Regions from separate parts of the Mesorhizobium sp. 128a genome, predicted to be linked through region 3. Evidence: riboswitches for the same ligand, from Rfam matches in the RefSeq annotation. Region 3 holds a riboswitch; each other region holds the start of a gene.
What was found. Region 3 has a riboswitch for cobalamin ahead of ACWTU9_RS28275 (CbtB domain-containing protein). Riboswitches for the same ligand answer to the same signal wherever they lie in the genome.
Positions count from the first base shown of each region.

Region 1: it holds a riboswitch for cobalamin, as region 3 does, so the genes downstream of both, metE (5-methyltetrahydropteroyltriglutamate--homocysteine S-methyltransferase) here and ACWTU9_RS28275 (CbtB domain-containing protein) in region 3, are expected to answer to the same signal.
Region 2: it holds a riboswitch for cobalamin, as region 3 does, so the genes downstream of both, ACWTU9_RS02360 (aromatic ring-hydroxylating oxygenase subunit alpha) here and ACWTU9_RS28275 (CbtB domain-containing protein) in region 3, are expected to answer to the same signal.

Region 1 covers NZ_JBSPKY010000037.1:8,114-13,184, reverse strand. Annotated here, with positions in the region: gene ACWTU9_RS31760 (NAD(P)/FAD-dependent oxidoreductase) at 1-154, shown strand, start outside; gene ACWTU9_RS31755 (hypothetical protein) at 129-395, opposite strand; gene ACWTU9_RS31750 (LuxR C-terminal-related transcriptional regulator) at 647-1,075, opposite strand; gene ACWTU9_RS31745 (autoinducer binding domain-containing protein) at 1,026-1,397, opposite strand; cobalamin riboswitch at 1,862-2,063, shown strand; gene metE (5-methyltetrahydropteroyltriglutamate--homocysteine S-methyltransferase) at 2,153-4,492, shown strand.
Region 2 covers NZ_JBSPKY010000001.1:519,103-524,173, reverse strand. Annotated here, with positions in the region: gene ACWTU9_RS02380 (ABC transporter ATP-binding protein) at 1-519, shown strand, start outside; gene ACWTU9_RS02375 (DUF680 domain-containing protein) at 594-833, opposite strand; gene ACWTU9_RS02370 (DUF680 domain-containing protein) at 951-1,154, opposite strand; gene ACWTU9_RS02365 (DUF680 domain-containing protein) at 1,236-1,439, opposite strand; cobalamin riboswitch at 1,939-2,140, shown strand; gene ACWTU9_RS02360 (aromatic ring-hydroxylating oxygenase subunit alpha) at 2,258-3,505, shown strand; gene ACWTU9_RS02355 (2Fe-2S iron-sulfur cluster-binding protein) at 3,584-4,684, shown strand; gene ACWTU9_RS02350 (PqqD family protein) at 4,834-5,071, shown strand, end outside.
Region 3 covers NZ_JBSPKY010000022.1:85,565-90,635, forward strand. Annotated here, with positions in the region: gene ACWTU9_RS28260 (DUF1624 domain-containing protein) at 1-229, opposite strand, end outside; gene ACWTU9_RS28265 (aromatic ring-hydroxylating oxygenase subunit alpha) at 477-1,640, opposite strand; gene ACWTU9_RS28270 (gamma-glutamylcyclotransferase) at 1,758-2,450, shown strand; cobalamin riboswitch at 2,518-2,712, shown strand; gene ACWTU9_RS28275 (CbtB domain-containing protein) at 2,749-2,928, shown strand; gene ACWTU9_RS28280 (CbtA family protein) at 2,944-3,723, shown strand; gene cobU (bifunctional adenosylcobinamide kinase/adenosylcobinamide-phosphate guanylyltransferase) at 3,716-4,228, shown strand; gene cobO (cob(I)yrinic acid a,c-diamide adenosyltransferase) at 4,228-4,842, shown strand; gene ACWTU9_RS28295 (hypothetical protein) at 4,868-5,071, shown strand, end outside.

The DNA of each region.
Region 1 (5,071 bases), on a different contig from region 3:
CAGGATCGTCGGCGATCTTCTTTTTGGACGCGATCCACGCCTCGATCTGGCGCCTTTCTCTGTCGCACGTTTTTCCATTCGAAAGAGCATTCTAACACTCGCGAGCCTTTTTCGTCCCACACACCGGGTCATTCCGTGCTGCTCGCGATCTTGACCGCAATCTCTTCCTGCTGCGGAAACGCCAGCCATTCATCACTCGGCGCGTCGAACAACTGGTTGGCCTGTGCGCACCCGGACCAAGTCTTCGCGAAGGTTTCTCCGCCGCCTCCGCCGCGTTCCTCGCCTTTTCCCACACTCGCATTTGCGGGCCATACGGCAGCATGCTCAAAGCTCTCGCCAAGACCGAGCTTCGTGCTCAAGGAATGGGGAAAACCTGAAAACCCAATGACGGCCATCGACGCGATCTCCTCGAGATCGCCGAAGATCGTCCAGCATCGTCCAACGTTGTGATCAGTTTTGCCCTTGGGTCGCTAAGGTACCCAACTTCGGTCGGGCTGGATCGTCTGTCGCGCGGTAGAAGCATGGTAAGAGCGGTCAGCCAAAACACCTTGACTACCAAGTCCGACCCATTCATCGATCACCGATGATCGGTTGACGAACCGCCGGTTCATCGTGGACCGTTGCGGCATCACGCAATGGCGGGAGGCTAGCTGATCAGCCCCAGGCGGAAAGCTTTCGTGACTGCATGCACGTTGTTTGTCACACCGAGCCTCTCGCGCACCAATCGCAGATGCGTATCTGCGGTGTTGCGGCTGATGTTCAGGCGATCAGCGATCTTGTCGACGGTGCGGCCTTCGGCAACCCAGCGCAGGACGTCCTGTTGTCGAGGTGACAGACGCACCGGTTTCGAGGCTCGTTTTCCATCTGCCAGAACGGCCGCGCAACCGAAGGCGCAGGCGGCGACGAACTGAAAGGCGAGACGGTCGTGCGGATCCGGCTCGAGCTTCTCCCCGGCAACGGAAAATCCAACCGCCTGTCCGTTCAATGTCGCGAACGGAATCGTGAAGCCGTCGCGTAGATTAAACTCAGTTGCCTCCGCAATGATCCGTCGGCCGAAGGAAACAAACCGGCACAACTTGATTGATCTCGCTCCACCTGAAGGGCGTGGCCCCACGATTCACAAGCCGAATGGTGGGGTCGCGATAAAGGTAGCCGTTGGAGAAATAGCGCTCCGACCATTGCTGTGGCCAAGCGTCAAGCAGCACATGGGAAATCTGCTCGCGTCTCAAGGCACGCGGCGGCGGGATCGGTCCTGCCAACACGTTTCTGGCGCCAAACCGCTCGGCATAGGAAATCAGATGGCGACAGATTTCCTGCTGGCTCGAGCTTTTGTGTATATGATTGAGGAACTCGAACGTGTCATCGAGGTGCCGACGCCAAAGCGCAGGTGCTTCCATAACGCATTGCTTCCATAATGGTGGTCGTTTGCGGCTCGGGTGAGTGCCGGGTCAAGCATCTCGCATTGCTGGCCGACCGGGGCTGGCCGAAAACTGTCCTCGCTGTCGTTCGACCGGATGAGCGATGTTGCTCGGGCTGAGGTCGAGCATGGTCTTGATGCCAGTCGACCGGCGGGCAGATCCGTTCCGCGCGCGTCACCGAGTGCGCAATTCGAGCATGATTGCCCTCTGACTAAGCTCAGTTCGAGTATATCGGAAATGTTCCTTGCAGCATGATCGGAGTCAACCCCTGTCAGTTCGCAGTCTGGAACCTGCGACAGTTCGCTCCACACGCTTGGCAAAGAAATTGAGCAGGCTACCGGCCGAAAGGACGGTCGCGATCACCCGACTCCTGGCAACTATCGTACCAGTCGGATCACGATACAAAGATTTGTTTATGTGGTTGACAGCAATGTCCTCTCCGGGGAATGTAAGTAGTCGATGGTTCTCTGATGCGGTTCGTCCGCAACAGAGCTAAGAGGGAAGCCGGTGAAGATGCCGTCGCTGCCCCCGCAACTGTAAGCGGTGAGCCAAGCCCACTCATGTCACTGAGGTCAATAGCCTCGGGAAGACGGGCTGAGGTGTTGACCCGCGAGCCAGGAAACCTGCCTCGGCGAACAAGGTCCACGGGCGGGGTGTCTCGGTGGGCGTAGCAACCGGCTCGTCTGCTTGCCAACGTCTGCTTTGCATCCACGCCCCAATCATCGGGGTATGGTATGTCTCTCTGTCACAAAGTTCCTGTAGCCACGCTTGGCGTGCCGCGCATTGGGCGCTGTCGCGAGCTAAAGCGCGCGCTTGAAGCCTATTGGTCGCGAAAATGTTCCGCCGCCGACCTTCTCGAAACGGCGCGGGCGCTGCGTGTCGCGAACTGGATTGAACAACGCGAACGCGGCGTGACAAAGATCCCGTCCAACGACTTCTCGCTCTACGATCATGTGCTCGACACGGCAACAATGGTCGGCGCGATCCCGCCACGCTATGGCTGGAACGAGGGGGAAATCTCGCTCGACACCTATTTTGCCATGGCGCGGGGCAGCCAAGGAGAAGCTGGCGGTGGCGGGCAGACCAATCACAGTCAGGCCGTGACAGCGCTGGAAATGACAAAGTGGTTCGACACCAATTACCACTACATGGTCCCCGAGCTCGCCGATGATCAAGCCTTTGCCCTATCGTCGTCAAAGCCATTGGATCACTTCCTTGATGCCAGAGCGTTGGGCATTCACACTCGCCCGGCCATCCTTGGGCCCGTCACCTTCCTCAAGCTCGCCAAGTCGCCCACCCGGGACTTCAACCCTGTTTCGCTGCTGCCGCGGCTGCTGCCCGTTTACGAGCTGCTGCTACGTCGACTGAAACTCGCGGGCGCCGACTGGGTGCAGATCGATGAGCCGGCGCTTGTGCTCGACCTCATTCCAAACGAGCAAGACGCGTTCAACTTTGCCTATGACCGCCTTTCGAAAGCGGCGCCGGAGCTAAAGATCATGCTCGCCACCTACTTCGGCGGCCTAGATGGCAATCTCGAGACCGCAATTTCGCTTCCTGTGGCGGGCCTGCATCTCGACCTTGCACGTGCACCCGAACAATTGGAGGCAGTGGGCCGGCTTGCGCCAAAACACCTGGTGCTTTCGCTTGGCCTGATCGACGGTCGCAACGTCTGGCGCGCAAACCTGCGCCCCATGCTTGACCGGATCAAGCCGGTCGTCGCCGGCTGGCCGCTGGAGCGAGTGGAGATCGCGCCTTCGTGCTCGCTTCTGCACGTGCCGATCGACCTCGAACTGGAAACCACGATCGACCGGGACGTAAAGTCATGGCTCGCATTCGCGGCACAGAAGATGGACGAACTGACCACGATCGCCCGGGCCTTGTCCGAAGGCCGGGAGGCGGTTGCGGCAGAGCTGGAGTCTTCGACCCAAGCAGCCGCCGCGCGTTTGACGTCTCCGAAGGTCCATGATCCGCTGGTCGAAGGACGCCTCGCCTTTGTTGACGAAGGTATGACGCGGAGGAACAGCGAATTCTCTGAACGCTCCAGGCTTCAGGACGAAAGGCTCTGCTTGCCGGATTTCCCGACTACGACGATCGGCTCTTTCCCGCAAACACCCGAGATTCGTAATGCGCGTGCGGCCCATGCAAAGGGAGAACTGAGCTATGTCGACTATGAGGAATTCCTGAGGAAGGAGATCGAAGCAGCCATCCGTTGGCAGGAGGAGATCGGGCTGGACGTGCTGGTGCATGGCGAGTTTGAACGAAACGACATGGTGCAATATTTCGGCGAGCAGCTTTCCGGCTTTGCCTTCACGCAGCATGCCTGGGTACAGAGCTACGGGTCGCGCTGTGTGCGCCCCCCGATCATCTTTGGTGACGTATCGCGGCCCAATCCCATGACGGTGCGCTGGTGGCGATACGCTCAATCGCTGACAGACAAACCTGTCAAAGGCATGCTCACCGGCCCCGTGACGATTCTGAACTGGTCCTTTGTACGCGACGATCTTGCGCGCTCGGTCGTCTGTCGTCAGATCGCGCTCGCCCTTCGCGGCGAGGTAGGTGATCTCGAAAGCGCCGGCGCCAAGGTGATTCAGATCGACGAAGCTGCGCTGCGCGAGGGCTTGCCGCTGCGCAAATCCGAGTCGAAGCATTACCTCGAATGGGCTGTCGAATGCTTTCGGCTGGCTTCGACGGGCGTGTACGATGTGACCCAGATCCACACGCACATGTGCTACTCCGAATTCAATGACATCATAGACGCGATCGCGGCGATGGATGCCGATGTGATCTCCATCGAAACCTCTCGCTCGCAGATGGAATTGCTCGACGCCTTCCGACGCTTTAAATATCCGAACGAGATTGGACCGGGCATCTATGATATCCACTCACCGCGGGTGCCGGGAGTCGATGAGATGACCAGCCTGCTCTCTCAAGCGCGCCAGCGCCTTTGCGACAGTCAGATTTGGGTCAACCCCGATTGCGGTTTGAAGACACGTCGATGGGAGGAAGTCCGTCCCGCACTCGTCAACATGGTCAAAGCCGCGCGTTCTCAAAGAGACGCGCCGAAGGCGGCCTAGCAAATGTCTATGCCGCGCCCGGTGGACGGCGGCATAGAGTGCAGTGGAGTGGTTAGAACTGAGTGCCGGCGCCAGGCGCCGCGTCGAGCATGTCTCGTTTGGTCAGAACGCCGCAGAAGCGGTGCGCGCTGATGGGCACTTATTCGAGGGTCCGGTTCTTGCTCCGACCCGCGATCTGTACACCCATCGAATGACGCTGCCTTGACCCAGAGCGCATCTTCAGCAAGCCGAGCGTCGAGTCCGCTGAACCTAACCCAGAGCGTCGTCACATAATGCCGCTTTAACCCTGCGTGTGGAAGTTGTCGATGACCCGCATTCGCCAGAGCCTCTAACTGCTGGCTTGTACCAGATCCTCTCACCCAAGAGTTCGGCGTCGAGTGTATTCTCCACGAGCGTGCAGGTTCACCATGTCGTCGCTCATCGGTAGCCATTCCGGTACAGGGCGGTTGTCGCAGTCAGACCCGATCGGAAGCGCCTATGACCACCGCAAAGCCGCTCGCTCGCTACAGCGCTATCGAGGGCGCGCTCGCGAGCAGCTTTTGCTCCGCCGAGTTACACCACACACGAGGACACGATCGT
Region 2 (5,071 bases), on a different contig from region 3:
ATGACGCTGGCCGACCGCATCGTGGTGCTGAAGGACGGCCATATCGAGCAGGTCGGCACGCCGATGGACCTCTACAAGAAGCCCGGCAATCTGTTCGTTGCCCAGTTCATCGGCTCGCCGGCCATGAACATCCTGCCGGCGACCATCGACAAGACGGGCGACCCGACCGTCGTCAGCCATGTCGGCGGCCGCAAGGCGACAGTGCCGATCGCAACGCCGGCGTCCGCCAAGGGTGCGGCGGTCAGCTTCGGCGTGCGGCCGGAGGATCTGTCGGTCGCCACCGGCACGGAATATCTCTTCGAAGGCGTGGTGGACTATGTCGAGCAGCTCGGCGAGGTCCAGCTGGTCTATATCGACATCGGCCGCGCCGACCTGCCGCTGGTGACCAAGCTGCCCGGCAATGTCGAGGTCAAGCGCGGTGCAAAGCTCCGGCTGACTGCGGATGCCGGCGACCTGCACATCTTCGATGCCGACGGACACTCGTTCTCGCTCAAGCCGGTGGAAGTGAAGGCTGCCTGAGAGTCGGCTCGTCGTATCGGCATGAAAAAAAGCGGCGGGCCAGGCCCGCCGCTTTTTTTTGGAAACTTCGGCTGTTAGCGGTTGCCGAAGAGGTCCCGGTCGCTGCCTTGCGGCACGGATTTCTGTACGTCGCCCGACGAGTTCAACAGCTTGTAGACCGGCGAACCGGTGTTCGGAACCGACGACGTCCGTGTGTTGTCGACGTTGGCGGTCGCCTGGTTGTCGACGGCGCTGGAGCCGACATTATCGTTGCGGGCGTAAGCACTGCCGGCGGCAACCAAAAGCGCAGCGGCAGCAAGAGCAATCTTCTTCATTTCAGGTCTCCTGAGTTTCATCATGCGGCAAAGCGGCTATCCCGCCGCTCTGCGATTTGTTCGATGTTCGACCGGGATCGTTGTTGGAAAACCCTGAGGTCGGATCCCGATCGGCCGTTAGCGGCCGAAGAGGTTGCGGTCGGCGCCCTGTGCGGGGGCCTGAGCAGCCGAATCCGACTTCGCAACCGAAGCCGTGTGGCCACTGTCGGTCGACGTAACCGCAGGCTGGTTGGCACCGTTCGAACCATAGTTGTCACTGGCGGCGAAAGCGCTGCCGGAAATGGCCACAACGGCGGCGGCAGCGAGGATAATCTTTTTCATTTCAAATACTCCTGAATTTCTTGGAGATCCCAACAGCGACGGATGGGCCGCCACTCTTTTTGTTTGGATCGGGATCAGCTGTTAATGGCCGAAGAGGTTGCGGTCGCTGCCCTGAACGACGGGCCGCTTATCAACGGGCGCCGACTTCTGAATGGAAGCCGTATACGAGCCGTCAGCCGCTGCGGTGGGCTGGTTCGCTCCATTGGAACCGTAATTGTCGCTACTAGCGAAGGCGCTGCCGGTGACGGCCAAAACGGCGGCGGCAGTGAGGATGATCTTTTTCATTTTTAGCACTCCAGTTTGTCTGTCCGTCTAGCGGCGTGTGGTGGGAGAATTCGCGTCGTTCGGACAGGCCCGATGTGGGAAAGCCAGAGGCTGGTTTCCAATCACGAAGTTGTTCCGGCTGGGCCATGACTTCACCTCTTGTAATTTTCGTAAGCATGCCTACCATCTCGTTTTATGCAAATAATACAAAGCCTTACGTAACAGCGCCATCAGGCTCACCGAGTGTGTCAGGGCGTCAGCGTTCACACCGTCCTGCACGCATTGTCAACAGAAACGAACCGTTCGGTTCGATTTTAGAAATTGCTAATAGTCACTTTTCGATACTGTTGGTCTTTTTTGACCCGGCCAAGAGCCGGATAAGAGGCGATTCGAAACAGCAAAGATCGCTCGCCAAATCAGGATTTCGGCCCCGCAGTCGCCAGCCTATGCGCATGCGATGCGTGTCGCGCCGCATGGAGACGATGTCGCTTTCATGCCGATGTCGCGACCGCTGCCGTGATTAGATGATCGCATCTCAGGTGCCGCTTCGTGACGACGGAGCGGAGAATTGGGAAGCCGGTCAGAATCCGGCGCTGCCCCCGCAACGGTGGTGGAGTTCAAGTCGCAACGGGAGACCACTGGGCGAGAAGCCTGGGAAGGTGTCGCGATGGTCCGCAGGACAACTCCAGAGCCCGGAAACCAGCCCGAGATACTTGAACTCGACTGATCGCGGTGGGCGGTCAAGAGGTGGATAGTGCATGTCCGGCATCGCGCTGGCCTGCAGCCGATCCTTCCTCCATCACCACCAAGTTCAGTCCTTGAACCATGAGGACAGAACTATGGATGCGCGCAACGACATGCAGAGGCTCTTGAACAGCCGTAAGCAAGGTTATTCGCTCGAGCAGCCCTTCTACACCGACCCGGACTACTTCAAGCTCGACATGGAGCTGATCTGGTATCGCGACTGGCTGTTCATCGGCCATGATTGCGAGCTGCCGAAGCCCGGCAGCTATATCACCGTGCAGATCGGCGACTATCCGGTGGTGCTTGTCCGCGACCAGAAGGGCAACATCAACGCCTTTCACAATTCCTGCCGTCATCGCGGCAGCCGCGTCTGCAACACTGAGAAAGGCACGGCGGCGAAGCTCGTCTGCCCCTATCACCAGTGGACCTACGAGCTGGATGGCCGACTGCTGTTTGCCCGCCAGATGGCCGAGGGTTTCGACAAGAGCCAGTTCGGCCTGAAGCCGGTCGCCTGCGAAAGTGTGGCCGGTTACGTCTTCATTTGCCTGGCGAAAGAACCCGCAGACTTCGCGCCGATGCGGGCCATGATCGAACCGTACCTCAAGCCGCACCGGCTGAATGAAGCCAAGGTCGCCTTCGAGAGCACGATCATCGAGAAGGGCAACTGGAAGCTGGTCTGGGAAAACAACCGCGAGTGTTATCACTGCGCCGGCAACCATCCCGAACTGTGCAAGACATTTCCGGAAGCGCCGACCGTGACCGGTGTGCAGGGCGCAGACAGCGACCCGGAGATGGTGGCGCACTGGGCAAAATGTGAGGCGGCGGGCCTGCCGAGCAAGTTCCGCATCGATCCGGCCGGACAATATCGCGCCACCCGCGCGCCGCTGCTGCGCGATGCCGTCAGCTATACGATGACGGGAAAGCGCGCGGTGACGAAGAACCTTTCCGACACCGTTGCCGCCGATCGCATCGGCACCTTGATGCATTACCACTATCCGACGACCTGGAACCACATCCTGATCGACCATGCCGTGACCTTCCGCGTGCTGCCGATCAGCGCCACCGAAACCGCGGTGACAACCAAGTGGCTGGTACACAAGGATGCGATCGAGGGCGTCGATTACAGCCTTGAAGAGCTCACGCATGTCTGGACCGAGACCAACGACCAGGACCGCCGCATCGTCGAGGAAAACGCCTTCGGCATCCTGTCGCCGGCCTATGAGCCGGGCCCCTATTCGGAGCTGCACGAGGGTGGCGTGATCCAATTCGTCGAATGGTACGCGGGCTTCATCGGTCCCCGTCTTGCCGAAGGCGGCCGGCCGGCGCTGCGCAGCGTGGCGTGAGCTCATGTCGCCCAAAAGTGTTTCGCGGTTTTGGGATCATGACATGAGCAGAGCAAAAGGACTTGAGGGATGAATGCGATGACGGATCTTGGGCTCTATCGCCATCTCGACCAGATGGCGCCGTGGAACGACAAGCTGCAGGTGCTGGAAGTGATCGGCGTCAGCGACGAGGCGCCTGACGTCAAGACCTTCACCTTCCGCTCCGACAACCAGACCTGGTTCCGCTACAAGCCGGGCCAGTTCGTGACGCTGGAGCTGCCGACACCGGACGGGCCGCTGATGCGCACCTACACGCTGTCATCCTCGCCGTCGCGGCCGTTTTCGATCGCGGTGACGGTGAAGGCACAGGCCGGCAGCATCGGCACACGCTGGATGTTCGACCATCTGGTGCCCGGCTCGCACGTCAAGGCCTATGGACCGGCCGGCGATTTTTCGTTGCACAGCCACCCGGCGGCAAAATATCTGTTCATTTCTGCCGGCTCCGGCGTGACGCCGATGATGTCGATGCTGCGCTGGCTGAACGATTGCGCGCCATGGACGGATGTGGGCTTCGTCAACTGCGCGCGGCGTGCCGAAGAGATCATCTTCCGCAAGGAACTCGAACTGCTCGGCGGCCATATGCCCGGCCTGTCGCTCGGCTTCATGATCGAGGAACGCTCGAGCCGTGAAGGCTGGTACGGTCATATGGGCCGCATCGACGCGATCCGGCTGCCGCTGCTGGCGCCCGATTTCCGCGAACGCGAGATCTTTTGCTGCGGCCCCGATCCGTTCATGCGCGCCGTGCGCGGCATGTTGGATGCCGCCGGCTTCGATATGACGAAATATCATCAGGAGAGTTTTGCCGCGCCTGCGGTGGAGGAAGTCCCAGCGCCGTTTGCCTCACCAGCTGAAGACGGCACCGCTGTTCCTGTCGAAGCCGTGACACCGATCCGCTTCTCGCTTTCGGAGGTCGACGCCGCCTGCGTCGCTGGCCAGACCGTGCTGCAGACGGCGCGCGCCTCTGGCGTGCGGATACCAGCCGCCTGCGAGTTCGGCCTGTGCGGCACCTGCAAGGTGAAGAAGGTCTCCGGCGCTGTCGAGATGAGCCACAATGGCGGCATCCTCGACCATGAGATCGAGGACGGCTTCATCCTTGCCTGCTGCTCGAAACCGCTGTCGGCGCTCGAAATCGAGGCCTGATCGAACTGACAACGCCGCCACCCTGGCCGTCCTCGCTGGGCCTTGACTTGCCAAAGAAAGACCAACTGGTTAGACGCAGTTTCAGGGGAGCCCGGCAAATCGTGTAACATGAGCGGCCTGTTCCGGGCGGCTGCGGCGGGGAAGAAGCGATGCAGCAGCGGGTCTACGCGGTGGCGAGCAAGGAAATCGTTTTCGAATCGTTCGATGGCGAGGCCGTCGTTCTCGACCTTTCGAACGGCAAATATTTCGGCTTTTCCGATTCCGGCAGCCGGGTATGGCAGGCGTTGTCGTCAGGAGTCGCCGCCCAGTCGCTGGTCGGAGCGAGCGCCGGCGGCGCAGCGACGATCGGTTCTGCTGACCTCGACAGCTTCATTGCGCGACTGGTCG
Region 3 (5,071 bases):
GGGCGAGGAACAGGCTGACGCCGACCAGGAACAGGAAGGTCGAGGCGATGCAGCGCGCATAGATCTTCCACCAGCCGACGGCGGTAAGGCCGGGATCGGTGTAGTGGAAATTTTCGAGATCCCAGGTGAAGTGGTAGCTGGCCATGGCGATCAGCGCGATGCCGCGCACGATGTCGATGGCGACGATGCGCTTCGGTCGATCTCCAGGGGGTGCGGTATGAATGCTCATGGTCTCGCGATCTGAATCAGCCCTTGAAGACGACTATCACGGTTGCACCGGACAAAAGAAGGCCGCCCGCGCTTGCCTGCGGGGCGCATCGCGCATGCTGCATCAGCCGACGCTTGAGGCCTGCGGCGGAAGGCCTTTGACCGAAATTCGTTTTTTGCCGGGAACGGATCGGTGTTCGCCCGCCCAGCGTGCTGGCGCGGTCTGCGGCTTCGCAACGTGGCGCTATCTGCCGAAGTCTCTCTGAGGATCAGAGCGCCGCGTGCCGCTCGCGCACCCAGTTGTGGAAGCGGTGCAGATCGTATTCCTCGGGCATCAGCACGCCCGCCTGGTGGCGCATCGAGCGCAGGCCTTTCTGGTTGATCTCGCAGATCGCGGCATCCTCCTCCAGCACCTGGGTGCCGAAGGCGACGACATTGTCGATGTCGGTCTCAGCCAGTGCCTCCGGCGCGAACAGCCATTCGGCGGTGAGTTCGGTCTGCTCGGGGCCGAGCGGTGTCAGCCGCACGGTGCGGACATAGTCGACATGGCCGACGATGAACATCGAGGGCAGATTGGTGGCATAGGTCTGGCCGGCCGCGCGCTCGGCCGGCGTCAGGCCGGACAAGACCGGGCCATGGGCGTGTCCATCGCGCGACCAGGTCTCGGCGCCGGCGCGCAAGCCGCCGGAAAACTCCGGCGCGTCATTGTCGGCATGGCGAACCCAGTCGGGGTCGTCGTGCCGGCTCATCAGGCCGCGGCCGTAGATCGGCACCAGCCGCGACAGGTCCTTGTGGACCCCGGGGCAGTGCAGGCACTCGTTGAAGTTCTCCCAGAAGATCTTCCAGTTGCAGTTCATCACCTTGCGCAGCACATGGCCTGATACCAGCGTTTCCAATGGCCAGTTGCCGAGGTTGCCGGATGCCGGATCGAAGGACGCCTGCGCCGAACCGGAGGCATCCTCCTGCAGGTTGACGAAGACAAAGCCGCGCCAGACCGACAGCGCCACGCGATAGAGCGGAAGGTCGGCCTTGTCGAAACCCTCGGGCAGCGATTTCGAGGGAACGCGCACGAGGTCGCCGCGCAGCGAATAGGACCAGGCGTGGTAGGGGCAGGTGATGAGCCGCGCCTTCAGCCGGCCCTCGCTCTCCTGGCAAAGCTGCGAGCCGCGATGCCGGCAGGTGTTGTGGAAGGCGCGCAGTTCGCCGGTGTCGTCGCGCAGCACGACGATCTCCTGCGTGCCGACGCGGAAGGTCCTGAAAGCCAAGGGCTGGGCAAGGTCGGCCTCGCGGCAGACGAGCAGCCAGCTTTTGTACCAGATGGCGTCGAGATCGCGCCGGTAGCTTTCCGCGTCCCAATAGGCCGAGGACGGCAGCGTCGGTTCGGCCTTGGTCAGGCCGTTATAGGGGGCGCGCTGGCTCGGATTGGGTTGCATGGCTGGCTTCCTGTGATGCATCAGCCGACACCCCGGTAAATCGTTTGTCAATTGCGGCTGACATTGCCGATTTGAGGCGCGGCGCATAATCATGTCGCGATATGGGGGATTCGGAACGTGGCCTCACGACAGATGTCGCTTACGCCGGAATTGGTCGCGCGCTGCTGGCGCGAGATCGCCGACGCCGGACCTGACCCGGAGGCGATGCACCTCGATGACAGCGACTACGATTCGCTGCTGGATGAATTGCAGGCCGAACTCCCCGACAGCGAACCGCTGTGGCTGTTCGGCTACGGCTCGCTGATCTGGAAACCGGAAATCGATTATGTCGAGGACCGCGTTGCGCTGGCACGCGGCTGGCACCGCTCCTTTTGCATGAACATGACGCGCTGGCGCGGCACCAAGGAAAGCCCCGGCCTGATGATGGCGCTCGACAGTGGCGGACAGTGCAAAGGCGTCGCCTTCCGGCTGGCCGACGACAACCGGCGAGAGCAGTTGGGCCGGCTGTTCCGGCGCGAAGTCACGCTGAAGCCGACAAGCTACCGGCCGCGCATGCTGAAGCTTGCAAGCGAGGCCGGTCCGCTCAGAGCCCTGGCTTTCGTCATCAACCGCAACGGGCTGACCTATTCCGGCCCGCTCGACGAAGCGAAGGTGGTCGACAGGCTGGCCACTTCCTGCGGGCACTGGGGGTCAGGCGCCGACTATCTCTACAATACGGTGAAGAATCTGGAGGAGCGCGGCATTCACGATCGCCATCTGTGGCGGCTGCAGCGGCTGGTTGCCGAGCGGATCTCCGCCTTGAACCCGTAACGCTGCATGGCGCATTCGCGCTGTTGGCCGGCGGAATTTGGTTTGCCGGATGCGGCTGTTTCAGCCTATAGTCACGCATGTCGTCGGTTCCATTAGGGACCAAGAGGGAATGCGGTGAGGGCTGTCTTGTTGCCCGATGCCGTGGCTGCCCCCGCAACTGTGTGCGGTAGTCCTCTCCAAGCCACTGAGGATTTTTCTTCGGGAAGGTGGGGAAGGGCGCTGATCCGCGAGCCAGGAGACCTGCCGGCGACAGGGAACTGACTTCGATGCCCTCGGGTGGAGGGCGAAAGGACAAGATATGAATACCGCTACCGTCTCCCTCGGCGCTTCCGTCTCCTCGCAGTCGCGCTTCATGCAGCTCGTGCTTAGCGCGTTTCTGGGCATTTTCGTCATCGGCGTTGTCGGCTTCTCGCATATCGATGCGGTCCACAATGCCGCGCACGACTATCGCCATTCGATGGCGTTTCCCTGCCACTGACGAGGATCTGACATCATGAACCTGTTTCGCAACGTCGTGTTCGTCGCGGCGATTGCCGGGCTCGTGGCTGGCGTCGTTCTCGCCTGCATGCAGGCCTATGCCACCGTGCCGCTCATCTTGAAGGCGGAAGTCTACGAACAGGCCGGTGGCGGCCATGACCATGAGCATGCTGCGGCGCCCGCCGCCAACGCTGCGGGCACCAAGGCCATGAGCACCGCAGCACCCGCACCGGCTGAAGCGGCCGCGCCGGCGGAGGACGAAGGCTGGGCGCCGGCCGATGGCTTCGAGCGCTTCGCGTTCAGCGTGCTGGCCAACATCGTTACCGGCATCGGTTTCGCGCTGGTCCTGGTGGCGGTTTCCGAATTCGCCGGCGGCATCGGCAATTGGCGTCAGGGCGTGTTCTGGGGCCTGGCCGGCTTTGCCGTGTTCACGCTGGCGCCGGGCCTCGGCCTGCCGCCGGAACTGCCGGCAATGCCGGTTGCCGATCTGCTCCAGCGCCAGATCTGGTGGTGGGCAACGGTGATCGCGACCGCGATAGGCCTTGCGCTGATCGCTTTCCGCACCTCGGCGCCGCTAACCGTCCTGGCCGTGCTGCTCATCGTTGCCCCGCATATTGTCGGCGCGCCGCAGCCCGACGATTTCAAGACAACGATTCCCGAAGGCCTGCACCATCAGTTCGTGGTGGCGGTGACGGTGACCAATCTGGTGTTCTGGCTGGTGCTCGGCGCGGTTGTCGGCTTGGTGCGCGGACGCTTCACCGGCACGGCGACCAGCCTGCGCGACAGCTTTGCCTGATCGCAGTTTGACCTTCATCATCGGCGGCGCGCGCTCCGGCAAGAGCGCGCATGCCGAAACCCTGGCGACGACGCTGCCGCCACCATGGGCCTATATCGCCACCGCGGAAGCCTATGACGACGAGATGCGCGCGCGCATCGCGCAGCATCGGTCGCGGCGCGGCGAAGGCTGGACGACCATTGATGCGCCGCTCGATCTTGCCGGCGCGCTCGAGGTCTTGCCTGACAACCAGCCGGTGCTCGTCGACTGCCTGACGCTGTGGCTGACCAACCATATGCTTTCCGACCATGATCTTGATGCAGAATGCCGGCGGCTTGGCGATGTGCTGGCGCGGCCGCGCGGGCCGTGGTTTGTGGTCTCCAACGAAGTCGGGCAAGGCATCGTGCCCGACAACGCGCTCGCGCGCCGTTTCCGCGACGCTGCCGGCCGGCTCAACCAGCAGGTCGCGGCCATTGCCGATACGGTGCTATTGATGGTGGCCGGGCTGCCGCTCAAGGTGAAATAATGACCGATATCGACGCAAGAGACGAAGAACGCCACCGCGCCAAGATGGCCAAGCGCAAGGCGGTGCAGGATGCCGAGGTTGCGGAAAAGACGGTCGAGAAGGGGCTGCTGATCGTCAACACCGGACCCGGCAAGGGCAAGACCACGGCGGCGTTCGGGCTGGCGCTGCGCATGCTCGGCTACGGCAAGCGTGTCGGCGTCGTCCAGTTCATCAAGGGCAAATGGCACACCGGCGAAAAGGATGCCTTTGCCGCCTTCGGCGACCGCGTCGTCTGGCACACGATGGGCGAGGGTTTCACCTGGGAAACGCAGGATCTGAAGCGCGACATCGCGGCTGCCGAAGCCGCCTGGGCCAAGGCGCTGGAGCTGATCGCCGATCCCTCTATCAGCCTCGTCGTGCTCGACGAACTGAACATTGCGCTGCGCTACGACTATCTCGACATCGACAAGGTGGTGGCGGCGTTGAAGGCGCGGCGCGAAGGCCTGCATGTCGTAGTCACCGGCCGCAACGCCAAGCCGGCACTGGTCGAGGCGGCGGATCTTGTGACGGAGATGGGTGTGACCAAGCACCATTTTTCTGCGGGCGTGAAAGCGCAGCAGGGGATTGAGTTTTAGAGGGCCTAACTTCGGGAGATGACCGTTGGAACAAGCCGTGATCGTCTATCTTCTTCTGAGTGGCGGTCAGTTCGGGGCGCCGGACGAGAGGCAATCGCTCCAAGTTCTGGAAGATCGGTTGGAACAAGCGGTTTCGAATGCGCATGTCGGCGAATTTGACGGTGACGAGTTTGGCGGGGGCAAATGCACCCTCTATCTGTACGGGCCAGACGCCGAGAAGCTTTTCCTT